DNA from 4 places in the Roseburia sp. 831b genome. Region 4 is predicted to be linked to each of the others. Evidence: predicted binding sites of a transcription regulator. Region 4 holds the regulator's gene; each other region holds the start of a gene.
What was found. The regulator Rex, encoded in region 4, represses fermentation and respiration genes when NADH is low (regulators of the CRP and FNR family bind a similar motif). The targets are predictions, from matches to a motif close to ATTGTTAANTANTTAACAAT.
Positions count from the first base shown of each region.

Region 1: BIV16_RS07720 (4Fe-4S dicluster domain-containing protein) is a predicted target of Rex. The motif match lies at 1,284-1,303, and genes of this name have one in related genera.
Region 2: rsxC (electron transport complex subunit RsxC) is a predicted target of Rex. The motif match lies at 1,919-1,938, and genes of this name have one in related genera.
Region 3: hypB (hydrogenase nickel incorporation protein HypB) is a predicted target of Rex. The motif match lies at 1,610-1,629, and genes of this name have one in related genera.

Region 1 is NZ_CP135162.1:1,633,470-1,636,680, forward strand. Features, by position in the region: gene BIV16_RS07720 (4Fe-4S dicluster domain-containing protein) at 1-1,257, opposite strand, end outside; gene BIV16_RS07725 (L-fucose/L-arabinose isomerase family protein) at 1,471-2,952, opposite strand; gene xylB (xylulokinase) at 2,977-3,211, opposite strand, start outside.
Region 2 is NZ_CP135162.1:1,244,965-1,248,175, forward strand. Features, by position in the region: gene BIV16_RS05790 (RnfABCDGE type electron transport complex subunit D) at 1-404, opposite strand, end outside; gene rsxC (electron transport complex subunit RsxC) at 450-1,781, opposite strand; gene BIV16_RS05800 (ribonuclease H-like domain-containing protein) at 2,129-3,211, shown strand, end outside.
Region 3 is NZ_CP135162.1:1,644,503-1,647,713, forward strand. Features, by position in the region: gene BIV16_RS07755 (FAD-dependent oxidoreductase) at 1-675, opposite strand, end outside; gene hypB (hydrogenase nickel incorporation protein HypB) at 868-1,539, opposite strand; gene BIV16_RS07765 (ASKHA domain-containing protein) at 1,810-3,211, opposite strand, start outside.
Region 4 is NZ_CP135162.1:1,113,213-1,116,423, forward strand. Features, by position in the region: gene BIV16_RS05125 (ABC transporter ATP-binding protein) at 1-1,171, shown strand, start outside; gene BIV16_RS05130 (redox-sensing transcriptional repressor Rex) at 1,303-1,947, shown strand; gene BIV16_RS05135 (bifunctional ADP-dependent NAD(P)H-hydrate dehydratase/NAD(P)H-hydrate epimerase) at 2,007-3,211, shown strand, end outside.

The DNA of each region.
Region 1 (3,211 bases), 520 kb from region 4:
TGCTTTCATAAGAAGCAATGCTTTCTTACATTCTGCAGCACCATTACACTGACATACTTTAGCGTCGATTTCATCTTCAGATTCTTTTAAACTCTGTAATACAGCAGCTGTAACACCACCGGACTGAGCAAATCTCTTTCCATAGATGGAAGATTCCTGGTAATTATTTTCATCTGGTTTTAAGATGACATTCTTTGCACTCATGATGGCGCGAATCTCGCTGTATGTTAATACATAGTCTGCATTTCCATCAATCTTCTGGTCTGCCACTTCTGATTTTTTTGCAACACATGGTCCGATGAATACAGTTACGGCATCTGGATCTTTTGCTTTTACCATACGGGAAACTGCACACATTGGAGAAATGGTAGTTGAAATATTATCTGCCAACTCTGGGAAGTGTTTTCTAACCATATTTACAAATGCAGGACAGCAGGATGTCACTTTCTTCTTTCCTTCTTTGTAAGCTTCTGCCCATTCTTCTGCTTCATAGGCAGCTGTCATATCTCCGCCAAGACCTACTTCGATGAATCCGTCAAATCCAACTTCTTTCATCGCCTGTTTCCAGCTGTTCATTGTAATGTCAGCACCAAACTGTCCCTCTGTTGCAGGAGCAGCCATTGCATATACTTTCTTATTCGATTTTAATGCCTCGATAACATCTACGATAGAAGTCTTAGAACCGATTGCACCGAATGGACAGCTATGGATACATTTTCCACAACGGATGCATTTCTTTTCGTCAATCACAGAAATTCCATATTCATCATATGTAATCGCATTAACCGGACAACTGAACTTACAAGGTCTCTTCAAATGAGCGATTGCATTGTATGGACAGGCCTGGGCACATTTTCCACACTCTTTACATTTTGCAGGATCGATATGGGAACGATGACGTCCCGGCTCAATTGCACCAAACTTACATGCATTGATACATGCTTTTCCAAGACAGTTCTGGCAGTTCTCTGTTACTGTGTAACTTGAGATTGGACAGTCTTCACAGGCAGAACTGATTACCTGAATTACATTTCCATCATCGACTGGTCCTGGAGCCTTGCCTTCTGCAAGTCTGACTCTCTGTCTGATAATCTCACGCTCTTTGTAAATACAGCAGCGGAACTGTGCAGCTGGTCCTGGAATCAGTTCCATCGCTATGTACTCTTTCTTCTCATCCAATTCACCGGCGAATGCAAGGCGCGCCACCTCATGAAGTACATCATGTTTAATTTTAATTACATTTTCGTCAGCATACATCGTATTTTTTACCTCTCTATATTTCGTTCGTTAATTTTTTAACCATCTTATGCATTATAACTTAATTGTATGGAATTGAAAACCCCTATTTATGTTTTTATTGAAATACATATGGGTGCAATTTCTTCTAGAAAAAAGAGACTGTAACACACTTTTTGCATTACAGCCTCTCTTCTCTTTCCTCTAAAAATGAACTGGTTAAATCAATTTCTCTTAGAATGGATTTTCCGTTGGATACATCATGCCTGACGGCTGGTTGAAGTTGATGTCTTCCATCGGAACCCCTAAATATTTGAATACGTCAAACAGTGCTTTTCCGTAATGGCCGAATGCTACGGCTCCGTGATGCGGATAGTTCTTCTCAATCAGTACGTGGCGATAGAATCTTCCCATTTCCGGGATTGCAAATACGCCGATGGCGCCAAAGGAACGTGTTGCAACCGGAAGCACCTCTCCCTGTGCCACGTAAGCGCGGAGCTTGTTATCGGATGTTGACTGTAAGCGGAAGAATGTGATGTCTCCAGGAATAATATCTCCCTCTAAGGTTCCGTTTGTCACTTCGATTGGAAGGCTTCTTGCCATAATCATCTGATATTTCATCTCGTGGAAGGATAACTTGCTTGAACAGGTATTTCCACAGTGGAATCCCATAAAAGTATCTGTATGTTTGTAGTTGAATTTTCCTTCGATGGATTCTTTGTACATATCCTTTGGTACGGAGTTATTGATATCTAATAAAGTAACGGCATCTTCGCTGACGCAGGTTCCGATAAACTCGCTTAATACGCCATAGATATCCACTTCACAGGATACCGGGATTCCTCTTCCGGTCAGACGGCTGTTGACATAGCATGGAACAAAACCAAACTGTGTCTGGAATGCAGGCCAGCATTTTCCGGCGATGGCAACATACTCACGATAACCTTTGTGTGCTTCTACCCAGTCTAATAAGGTCAATTCATACTGTGCTAATTTGGATAAAATCTCCGGTTTCTTATTGCCGGCACCTAATTCTTTTTCCATATCTGCTACAACAGCAGGGATTCTTTTATCTCCGGCATGCTTGTTGAATGCTTCAAAAAGGTCTAACTCGGAATTTTCTTCAATCTCAACACCTAAGTTATATAACTGTTGGATTGGTGCGTTACAAGCCAAAAAGTTGGTTGGTCTTGGTCCAAAAGAAATAATTTTTAATTTGGATAAACCATCAACTGCTCTTGCGATTGGCAAAAATTCATGAATCATATCGGCGCAGTCCTCGGCATCTCCAACCGGATACTCTGGAATATAAGCACCTACATTTCTTAACTTTAAGTTATAGCTTGCGTTTAACATACCACAGTATGCATCACCACGTCCCTGAATAAGGTTATCCTGTGTCTCTTCGGCTGCTGCCACAAACATCTTTGATCCTTCAAAATGTTTTGCAAGCAGAGTCTCTGAAATCTCAGATCCAAAGTTTCCAAGGTAAACGCAAAGTGCGTTACAGCCTGCTTTTTGGATGTCCTCTAACGCCTGCACCATATGAATTTCGCTCTCCACGATACAAATTGGACATTCGTAGATGTCAGCTGCGTCATATTTGTCTGTGTATGCTTTTACCAAAGCTTTTCTTCTGTCAACGGATAATGATTCCGGGAAGCAGTCTCTTGATACTGCTACGATTCCTACTTTTACTTTTGGGATGTTATTCATGTTCTTTTCCTTCATATATAGTTCTTATATAATCTTATCAAACAAATTCTTGCATGCCGGATAGATGTTGCGGTACTGCTGATACCTTGCCTCATATTTTGCGGCAAGCTCCGGTTCCGGCTCGATGGTCTCGACCACTTTTACAATCTGTGTGGCTGCCTGCTCTACATTTTCGTAGGCACCGCATGCAACTGCGGCAAGCATCGCTCCACCTAGAGACGGTCCTTCTTCTGTCTCTAACACATCCACCTTGATATTT
Region 2 (3,211 bases), 130 kb from region 4:
AATGCAATCAAAAGGAAACATCTTGCTCCAAGTGCCGGGTTCATAAAGTTCTGACCAAGTCCGCCGAATAACATTTTTACCACTACAATTGCGAACACACCACCGATGACTGCTTCCCACCAAGGAAGTGTTGCCGGAAGGTTCAATGCTAAAAGTAAACCTGTTACAACAGCGCTCATGTCGCCGATAGAACTCTTTTTATGTACAATCTTGTCAAACACCCATTCAGATGCAAGACAGCTTGCAATTGTTACTAAAATTAAAATTAAAGCTTTGTAACCAAAGTTATAAATACCAAACAAACTTGTTGGAAGCAATGCAATCACAACATACAGCATAATTCTGCTTGTGGTATCTTTGGCACGAACGTGTGGTGATGATGATACATGATATAAATCACTCACAGTAATCCACCTCTTTCTCTGTATTTTTTGTTTTTCAAACTATGATTATTTTTTTGCAGCTGCCGCTCTCTTGGCTGCTAACACCTGTTTCTTCATGGTCTTAATGGACTGTGCGAGCTGTCTCTTTGCAGGACAGGCGTAACTGCAGCTTCCGCATTCTACACACTCTAATCCATTCCATTTTTCAAAAGTCTCGGCATCTCCATGATCTGAGAATTTTGCCAGTCTGGATGGAATCAGCTGTTCCGGACATGCCTCTACACAGCGTCCACAATTGATACATGCAGATGGCTCTACTGCCGCAACTTCATCCGTTGCAAAACAAAGCAGTGAGGATGATGTCTTTGTTGTCGGGATGTCAAGTGAGAACATTGCAAATCCCATCATAGGACCACCGGAAATAATCTTCTCCGGAGTTACCTTAAATCCGCCGGCTGCTTCTACAAGCTCTGCATAATTGGTACCGATGCTGTATAAGAAGTTGCCAGGTTTTGTAATTGCATCACCGGTAATTGTTGATACACGCTGCATGACAGGTTTGCCAAGTTTTACTGCATTGTAGATTGCAATAATGGTCTCGACGTTGTCTACGATACAGCCTGCGTCTGCCGGGAGCATCTTGGAATTGATGCTTCTTCCAGTCGTTGCAAAAATCAACTGACGCTCACCACCCTGTGGATATTTGGTCTCTAAAGCACAAACTTCCATTCTTGGTTCGTCTTTTGTTAATTCCTGTAATTTTTCAATACAATCTGGTTTGTTATTCTCGATACCGAAAATACCTTTTGCATTGTCAAACAGCTGAAGGATGATTCTCATACCTTCTACTAATTCTTCCGGATTCTCCATCATACGACGGTAATCAGCGGTAAGATATGGTTCACATTCTGCACAGTTTGCAATAATGTACTCAATCTTTTCCGGTTCCTTTGGAGACAACTTGACATGTGTCGGGAAACCTGCGCCTCCCATACCAACAACGCCTGCCTCCTGTACCTTATGAATAATCTCTTCTTTGGAAAGAGATTTCACATCTTCACAAGGTGTGTACTCCACTTCCTTAAATTCCCCATCATTGTCAATCACGATGGAATTCACCATATCTCCAACTGTAACACGGCGTTTTTCAATTGCCTTTACTGTACCGGAAACAGATGCATAAATAGGCGAAGATACAAATCCACCTGCTTCCGCAATCTTCTGTCCTTTTAATACAGTATCTCCTACAGCTACAATTGGGCTGGCTGGCGCTCCGATATGCTGTGATAACGGATATACCAGTTCACCTTTGGGTAGAACTTCCACGATTGGCTGGTCTTTTGCTAGTTCCTTTCCTTCAAAAGGATGGATGCCACCTTTAAATGTTTTAGTACCCATTTTACGTGCCCCACTTTCTCTTTTTTTGTATTGCATTGATCTATGTTTCACCATAGATTGCTATCATAATAATTATAACATAATTGTTTTTTTTATACATAAAAATATAACAAGTTTTTGTATTTTTTTTAGAACTTATTGACAATTTTTTAACAATTATATACAAATTCATTAGATAGTTTTTATAAGTATACAATTTTTACCAATTGTCATTTTCTTCACAAAGTTGCGTCCGTAAATGAGTGATTTTCTCTTCTTTTGTGAGGGCATATTTGCTATAATAGAAGGCAGACATCACATAACTTTTATCGAATATACATTCATTTTAAAACGAAAGGAGCTTCCCGATGAAAACATGGCATAACGAATTACCCTTTTCTCCTTCTAACCAGATTTCAGACGAAATATTTACAGAATCCTCTCTGTTTTTCGATATTGAGACAACCGGATTTTCTCCTGCCCATACCTCGCTCTATCTGATTGGATGCGCAAGAAGAATCGGAAATACCTTACATATCGATCAATTTTTTGCGGAAGAACCGAAGGAGGAAGCGGACGTTCTTTTGGCATTTTTAGAGCTCATCTCCTCTTATTCTGTCATCATCAGCTTTAACGGTGTTGGATTTGACCTTCCTTATCTAAAAGCAAAATGCGAACAATATCAGCTTACCGACCCTTTTGCAAATTTTGAATATCTGGACATTTTTAAAATTGTTTCACAATATAAATTTCTTTTTCAGCTTCCAAATTATAAGCAAAAAACCGTCGAACACTTTCTCGGAATCCGCCGTGAGGATACCTTTGACGGCGGCCAGCTGATTCCCATTTACCGTGATTATGTAAAAAAGAAATCATCTGACACTCTGTCTTTTTTGAAATTGCATAATTACGAGGATGTCATCGACATGGTGGACTTACTGCCTGTTTTGACTTACCCAAGGCTTTTTACCGGGAACTATTCGATTCTTTCCCTGGAATGTGTCCCTTTTTCCTCTTTTGACGGCAGCAGCAATGGAACGGATTTGATTTTTACGCTGCAATATGACTTTTTTGTCCCACAGCGCGTGTCCTGCCGCTTTCAGGACATCCATCTGACCGCTTATCAGAACGTTTTAAAACTGGCAGTCCGAATCTATGAAGGCGAATTGAAATTCTTCTATCCAAACCCGAAGGATTATTTTTATCTGCCAAACGAGGACCGTGCCATCCATAAGAGTGTCGCTTCCTACGTTGAAAAAGAATTCCGGCAAAAAGCTAAGCCTGCAACCTGTTATAACCGGAAATGCGGCGTTTTCCTTCCACAGTTTTCCGATATTATGCACCCTGCTTTTCGCAAAGAATATAAAGATAAGATTTCTTATTTTGAACTGACCGATGATTTTTCCAACTCCGACGAATTACTCCATCGTTATATCAGCCACTTGCTTTTA
Region 3 (3,211 bases), 530 kb from region 4:
ATCCGGATCATCTGCACAGCCTTCTTCATAAGTTGTACGGGAACGACGGCAAGAACATGGGCTTGCTGCATATTTTCCTTCATATTTATCTAACCAATGAGAGATATGCTCGATAGAGATTGACTGGTTCTCCATCTCGATTGCTTTCTCTACCGGAATAACGTGCATACCGATACCTGCTCCACCTTCTGGAACCATAGGTGTTACTTTTTCAAGTGGTAAGCGGCTCATACGCTCGAAGAAACGTCCCATCTCAGGATGCTCTTCTAACATTTTTAAGTTCATGTTACCAAATTCTGCACTACCTGGAACGAACATTGGTAAAACGTACTGTTTTTCGTGCTGTGGGTTCTCCCAGTTATACTCTAATACACCATTTACAGACATCTGCTCTAACAGTTCTTCACAGTGTTTTCTATCCATTCCACTGATTTTTACCATCTGGTCTAATGTCTTTGGCTTACGAACGCCGCCCATCTTTAAGGCAAGCTCTGCCATCTCGTCTGTACACATTGCTGCAAGACCCCAGTATTCTGGATCATATTTTGTGATTTTTACAAGACCTAATTTCTGTTTTGGACGGTCTGTAACCATCTTTGCAAGCTTTACGATTGCAGGACGCTCTACTTCTTTTTCAATAAACTCTGGTACGAAATTTCCTAATGGATCTGCCATTTGTTATCCTCCTTTAGAATAAACACTTGTTAATTATCTTCTTTTTCCCTTTGGCATCCCACTCGGTTGGCCGGGTTTGTTTGTTTTTCTTATCGTTGCCTGAGTAAAACCCTCCCGAGGGGATATTTTATTCAAAATACAACCACTTGTCTTAGGGGCAAGTGGTGCATTGAAATCAAGTCATAACTGTTTTTATTTTTGATATTCTTTTATCTGGGTACGAATCCAGTTCGCCCAATCCTCAAATCCTTCTCCTGTCTTCGCAGAGACGAAAAAAATTTCGGCGTTCGGATTTAATTCATGAATCCGCTCCGTTACCGCCTCTTTGCTAAACTCATCGAAAACAGCCAAGGTATCGCATTTGTTAATCAATACGACATCACATACGGAAAACATCAACGGATATTTTAATGGTTTGTCGTCACCCTCCGGAACTGACAAAATCATGGCGTTCTTGGTACTTCCGGTATCAAACTCTGCCGGGCAGACCAGATTTCCGACGTTCTCTAACACAACAAAATCAAGGTCCTTTGTGCCAAACTCACGCATTCCCTGTCTGGTCATATCTGCATCCAGATGACACATTCCACCGGTATGTACCTGAATGGCACGTGCACCGGCTTCCACAATGGTCGCCGCGTCGACATCTGAATCAATATCCGCCTCCATGACACCAATCCTAATCTCATCCTTTAGCATGGAGATTGTACGAACCAAAGTTGTCGTCTTTCCAGCTCCCGGCGATGACATCAGATTTAATAAAAATGTGCCCTCTTCCTTAAGCTCAGCGCGCAGCTTGTCAGCATCTGCATTGTTGTCTTCAAAAATGCTTCTCTTTACATCGATAACTTTAAAGTCGCTCATTTCCAAACCTCCGTTGTTGATTGATGTGGTTATACCTATATGCGATATATCGCTTGGTCATACCTCATGGATTGACAATATTTTAACACACTTTTTCCCAAAAATCAACGCTATATTACGGATTTTTACATTTTCTTCCTGGTATGTGTTGTTACTTTTTTATAGTTGGTATCTGGTATGACCAGTGACACGATATCCGTTTTCCGTGAATCCGCACAAAAAATTTTTCCTCTTTTTTACATTATATCATATATATTTGTGACTTTTTTCCTATTTTCGCAATGAATTGTACAAAAAAGGAATATACTCAAGGTAGGTTTCCTCAAACTCTTTTTGTTTTGCAAGATTGATTTCCGTTGTGATTTTGCGGATTGTATCCACTTCACACTTTCCATCTGCTTCCATTGCATAGCGATGCAGGCCACTAAGCACCGTGTTTCCGACCGGCACAATTCTTTCTTTTATCTGCTCCGGGAAGATTCCAAGAAAAACTGCAGTCTCCACATTCAGCTCATTTCCAAAACCTCCGGCAAGATACAACGTATCCACCTCACTCCAGGTGACTCCCATTTCTATTAACAACAGCTCCATTCCGGCTCTCACCGCTGCCTTTGCAAGCTGGACTTCCCTGACATCCTGCTGCAAAAATGTGATTCCGGGTGCAATTTTATACCCGCTTTCCCGGAATGGTTCCACCAACGTCCCATTTTCATCCATCAGATTTTGTTTCAAAAGCTCTGCCGTAAGCTGCAGGACACCACTTCCGCAGATTCCGACCGGTGTTCTTTTTCCAATCGTCTTGTAATGGCATCTTCCATGCTCTATTTTGACCGTGTGAATCGCGCCCTCGATTCCAGGTACGCCACAGGATATGTTTCCGCCCTCGAATGCCGGTCCGGCCGCAACGGACGTTGCCAGGATGCTCTCACGATTTCCAAGTGCCATCTCCCCATTCGTGCCAAGGTCTACAAAAAGTGAAATCCCTTCTTTTTTCTCCATCTCGCAGTCATATAACCCTGCCACAATATCTGCGCCAACAAACGCTGAAATCCCCGGAAATACCGTCACCTTACACGTTAGTTCTTCCGTTCCAAACAATTCACGAAAAGAAAGATTTTGCCAGTCAATGCTTACCGGTGTAAAGGGGTAGCTGCCCAGTTTTTCCGTGGAAAATCCCATCAGAAAATGTTCCATCGTCGTGTTTCCGGCTATAAGAACGTCTGTTATCTTCTCCCGGTCAATCTTTGCCTTTTTCCAAAGACGGCGGATTCCGTTTAACACATCCTGCCGCAAGGTCTGCTCCAGGAGCGCCCTGTTTTTCGTCTGTGCCTGCCGGATTCTTGAAAGGACATCCGCGCCAAACGAGACTCCATGATTTCTCCCTGTCTCGGCGCAAAGTACCTCTCCCGTCTCCCTTTTCACGAGCCAGAATGCCAGTGTGGTTGTTCCTATATCAACTACAATTACATATGTAGTTATTTTCACTTCCCCCGGCTTCTCATTCTCAGTTCTACGCACCCTGCCGGAAGATAAAATATGCATCTTCTCCTCAAAGTCTTCCACTTCCACAAGCGCTTTTCCCGTCGGATAAGCCGTGCAGGCAAGGCGGTAGCCTGCCTCTAATTCCTCTTTTGAAAAAAAAGCTGCATCCTGCTCACCAGGGGCTGGTGCA
Region 4 (3,211 bases):
GGCAAAAGTCCGCGAGGATTTGTTAAAGCAGTATTACAACCAGCAGCGTGAAATCAAGCACCAGGAGGAAGTGATTACAAAACTTCGCTCTTTTAACCGCGAGAAGTCGATTCGCCGTGCAGAAAGCCGCGAAAAGATGCTAGATAAGATAGAATGGATTGAGAAGCCGACGGAAGAAAATGCCGATATCAAGATTGTGTTAGAGCCCAATGTTGTGAGTGGAAACGATGTGTTGACCGTCGAACATCTTTCAAAATCCTACCCGTCAAGACACCTGTTCTCCGATTTATCTTTTGAAATCAAGCGTGGGGAACGGGTAGCACTGATTGGAAATAACGGAACCGGAAAGACGACGATACTAAAGATTATCAACCAGTTAATCGAGGCAGATGCTGGAAGTGTTACACTAGGCTCAAATGTTTCCATCGGCTATTACGACCAGGAACATCAGGTCTTATCGCATGAGAAAACCATTTTTGAAGAGATATCAGACGATTATCCAAACCTTACCCAGACACAGATTCGAAATGTCTTAGCGGCATTTTTGTTTACGGAAGATGACGTGTTTAAGCGGATTGCGGATTTAAGTGGTGGTGAGCGAGGACGTGTCTCTTTGGCAAAATTAATGCTCTCGGATGCAAACTTTTTGATTTTGGATGAGCCGACTAACCATTTGGATATTACCTCAAAAGAAATTTTAGAGTCCGCATTAAATCAATATACCGGAACGGTATTTTTCGTCTCCCATGATCGTTATTTTATTAACAAAACAGCGACAAGAATCATCGAATTAACCGGGGAAACACTGGTCAATTACATTGGAAATTATGATTATTATCTGGAAAAAAGAGACGAGCTGACTGAGAAATTTGTAAAGAAACCAGAGGAAGCAGCGCAGACAGTTGAAAAAGACAGCGAGCAAAAAACGGACTGGAAGGCACAAAAGGCAAAGCAGGCACAAATCCGAAAAATTGAGAATGCGCTAAAGAAGGCGGAGGATGAGATTGCGTTCTTAGAGGGCGAGATTGAACAGATTGATACGGAGTGTGCAAAACCGGAAAATGCGACAAACTCTGCAAAGCTAGGAGAACTTACCACAAAGCAAAATCAGTACAGGGAACGTCTGGAAACCTTATATGAAGAATGGGAAAACCTGTCAATGCAATTATAAATGATAGATAGTTAAATTTTTGACACATTGACATCTTTTTCAGAAATCAGTATAATAATGTTATTCGTATAATCGTGTGAGAGGGTTATGGCACACGAATTTGCAGTTTAGAGAAAGGCATGTTTATATATATGGAAGAAAAAGAGATTTCACAGGCAGTTATTCGAAGAATGCCAAGATATTACCGTTACCTTGGTGAATTGTTAGATGATGGAGTGGAGCGTATTTCATCAAATGATTTGAGCAAAAGAATGAATGTGACAGCGTCACAGATCAGACAGGATTTAAATAACTTTGGTGGTTTTGGTCAGCAGGGTTATGGATACAATGTAAAGTACCTATACGAAGAGATTGGAAAGATTTTAGGACTGAACCAGCAGCATAATATCATTGTGATTGGTGCCGGTAATTTAGGTCAGGCGCTTGCTAATTACACCAAATTTTCCAAACTTGGGTTTATCATTACCGCATTATTTGATGTAAATCCAGCATTGGACGGTGTTACCGTTCGCGGAATTAAGGTTCACATGTTAAATGAACTGGAAGAGTTTTGCAAGAACAATAAAGTTGATATTGCAGCACTTACCATGCCAAAAGAAAAGGCAGATGCCATTGCAAATCGTCTTGTGGATTTGGGAATTCATGCAATCTGGAATTTCGCACATGTTGATCTTGAATTAATCGATAAAGATGTAGTTGTAGAGAACGTTCATTTATCAGACAGCTTAATGCAGTTATCCTACAATATTGTAAAGAACAAAAAAGAAAAGGAATAACCGACTTAGCGCTTTGCCATTGGTAAAGCGCTATTTTTGCTCTGGAATGGAGATGGAAGATGGAATATCTTGTAAATGCAGATGAAATGAAACAAATAGACCTTGCCACGACAGAACATTTTAAGGTGCCATCGATTGTTTTGATGGAACGTGCTGCACTTGAGACGGTGCGCGTCATGGAAGAGGAGGGGCTTGATACCAAAAGAACCCTTGTATTTTGTGGAACCGGAAATAACGGCGGTGACGGAGCAGCGGTTGCGAGACTGCTTTTTCAAAAGAAAAGGAAGGTCTGTGTGGTGCTGTTACAGGGAAAGCACGGTTATAGCGAATCCATGCAATTACAGCTTGAAATCCTAAAAGCGTATGGAATCCCGGTTTGCGAGAAAATACCGGATGATTTTTCACCGACCCTTATCGTGGATGCTTTGTTTGGTGTGGGATTGACAAGAGAGATTACCGGAGAAGCTGCGCACTTTATCGCTCAGATGAATCAGATGGAAGCAGTAAAGCTTTCGATTGATATTCCGTCCGGTGTGCAGGCAACAAATGGAAAAATATTAGGAACCTGTGTGCAGGCAGATGTAACGGTTACTTATGCCTATGCCAAGGTCGGAATGTATCTGTGGCCGGGAAGTGCTGCTTGTGGCAGGATTTTTGTACGGGAAATTGGAATCGATGCAAAAAGCTGGCGAAAGGTTCGTCCGTCGGTGGTTTCTTTGACGAAAGAAGACCTTTCGCTGCTGCCGGAAAGAAAGAAGCACTCGAACAAAGGCACTTACGGAAAAGTGCTTGTCATTGCCGGACAAAAGGACATGGCAGGTGCGGCTGTATTTGCAGTGACAGCGGCATACCGCATGGGATGTGGCCTGGTAAAAGTGATGACACCGGAAGCAAACCGGATGATTTTACAGGAAAAAGTGCCGGAAGCAGTGCTAAAAACTTACCCGGAGACAGGTTTTGATGAAACTACATTTGTAAATGAATTGCAGACGGTCGATGCAATTGTCTGTGGACCAGGACTTGGAACATCACAGGTGGCACAAAGAATCGTAGAACTTGTGTTAGCGAATGCGGCTGTGCCGGTTGTGCTCGATGCAGATGCCCTAAATATCCTCGTAGCAAAGCAGGAACTTTTAAAGCAGCACAAAGCGGAAGTGATTGTAACGCCACATCCGGGTGAGATGGGCAGACTCTGTCAGCAAAAAACGGCATTTGTAGAAGCAGACCGCCTTAAGACAGCTAGGCAGTTTGCAGAGGATTACCA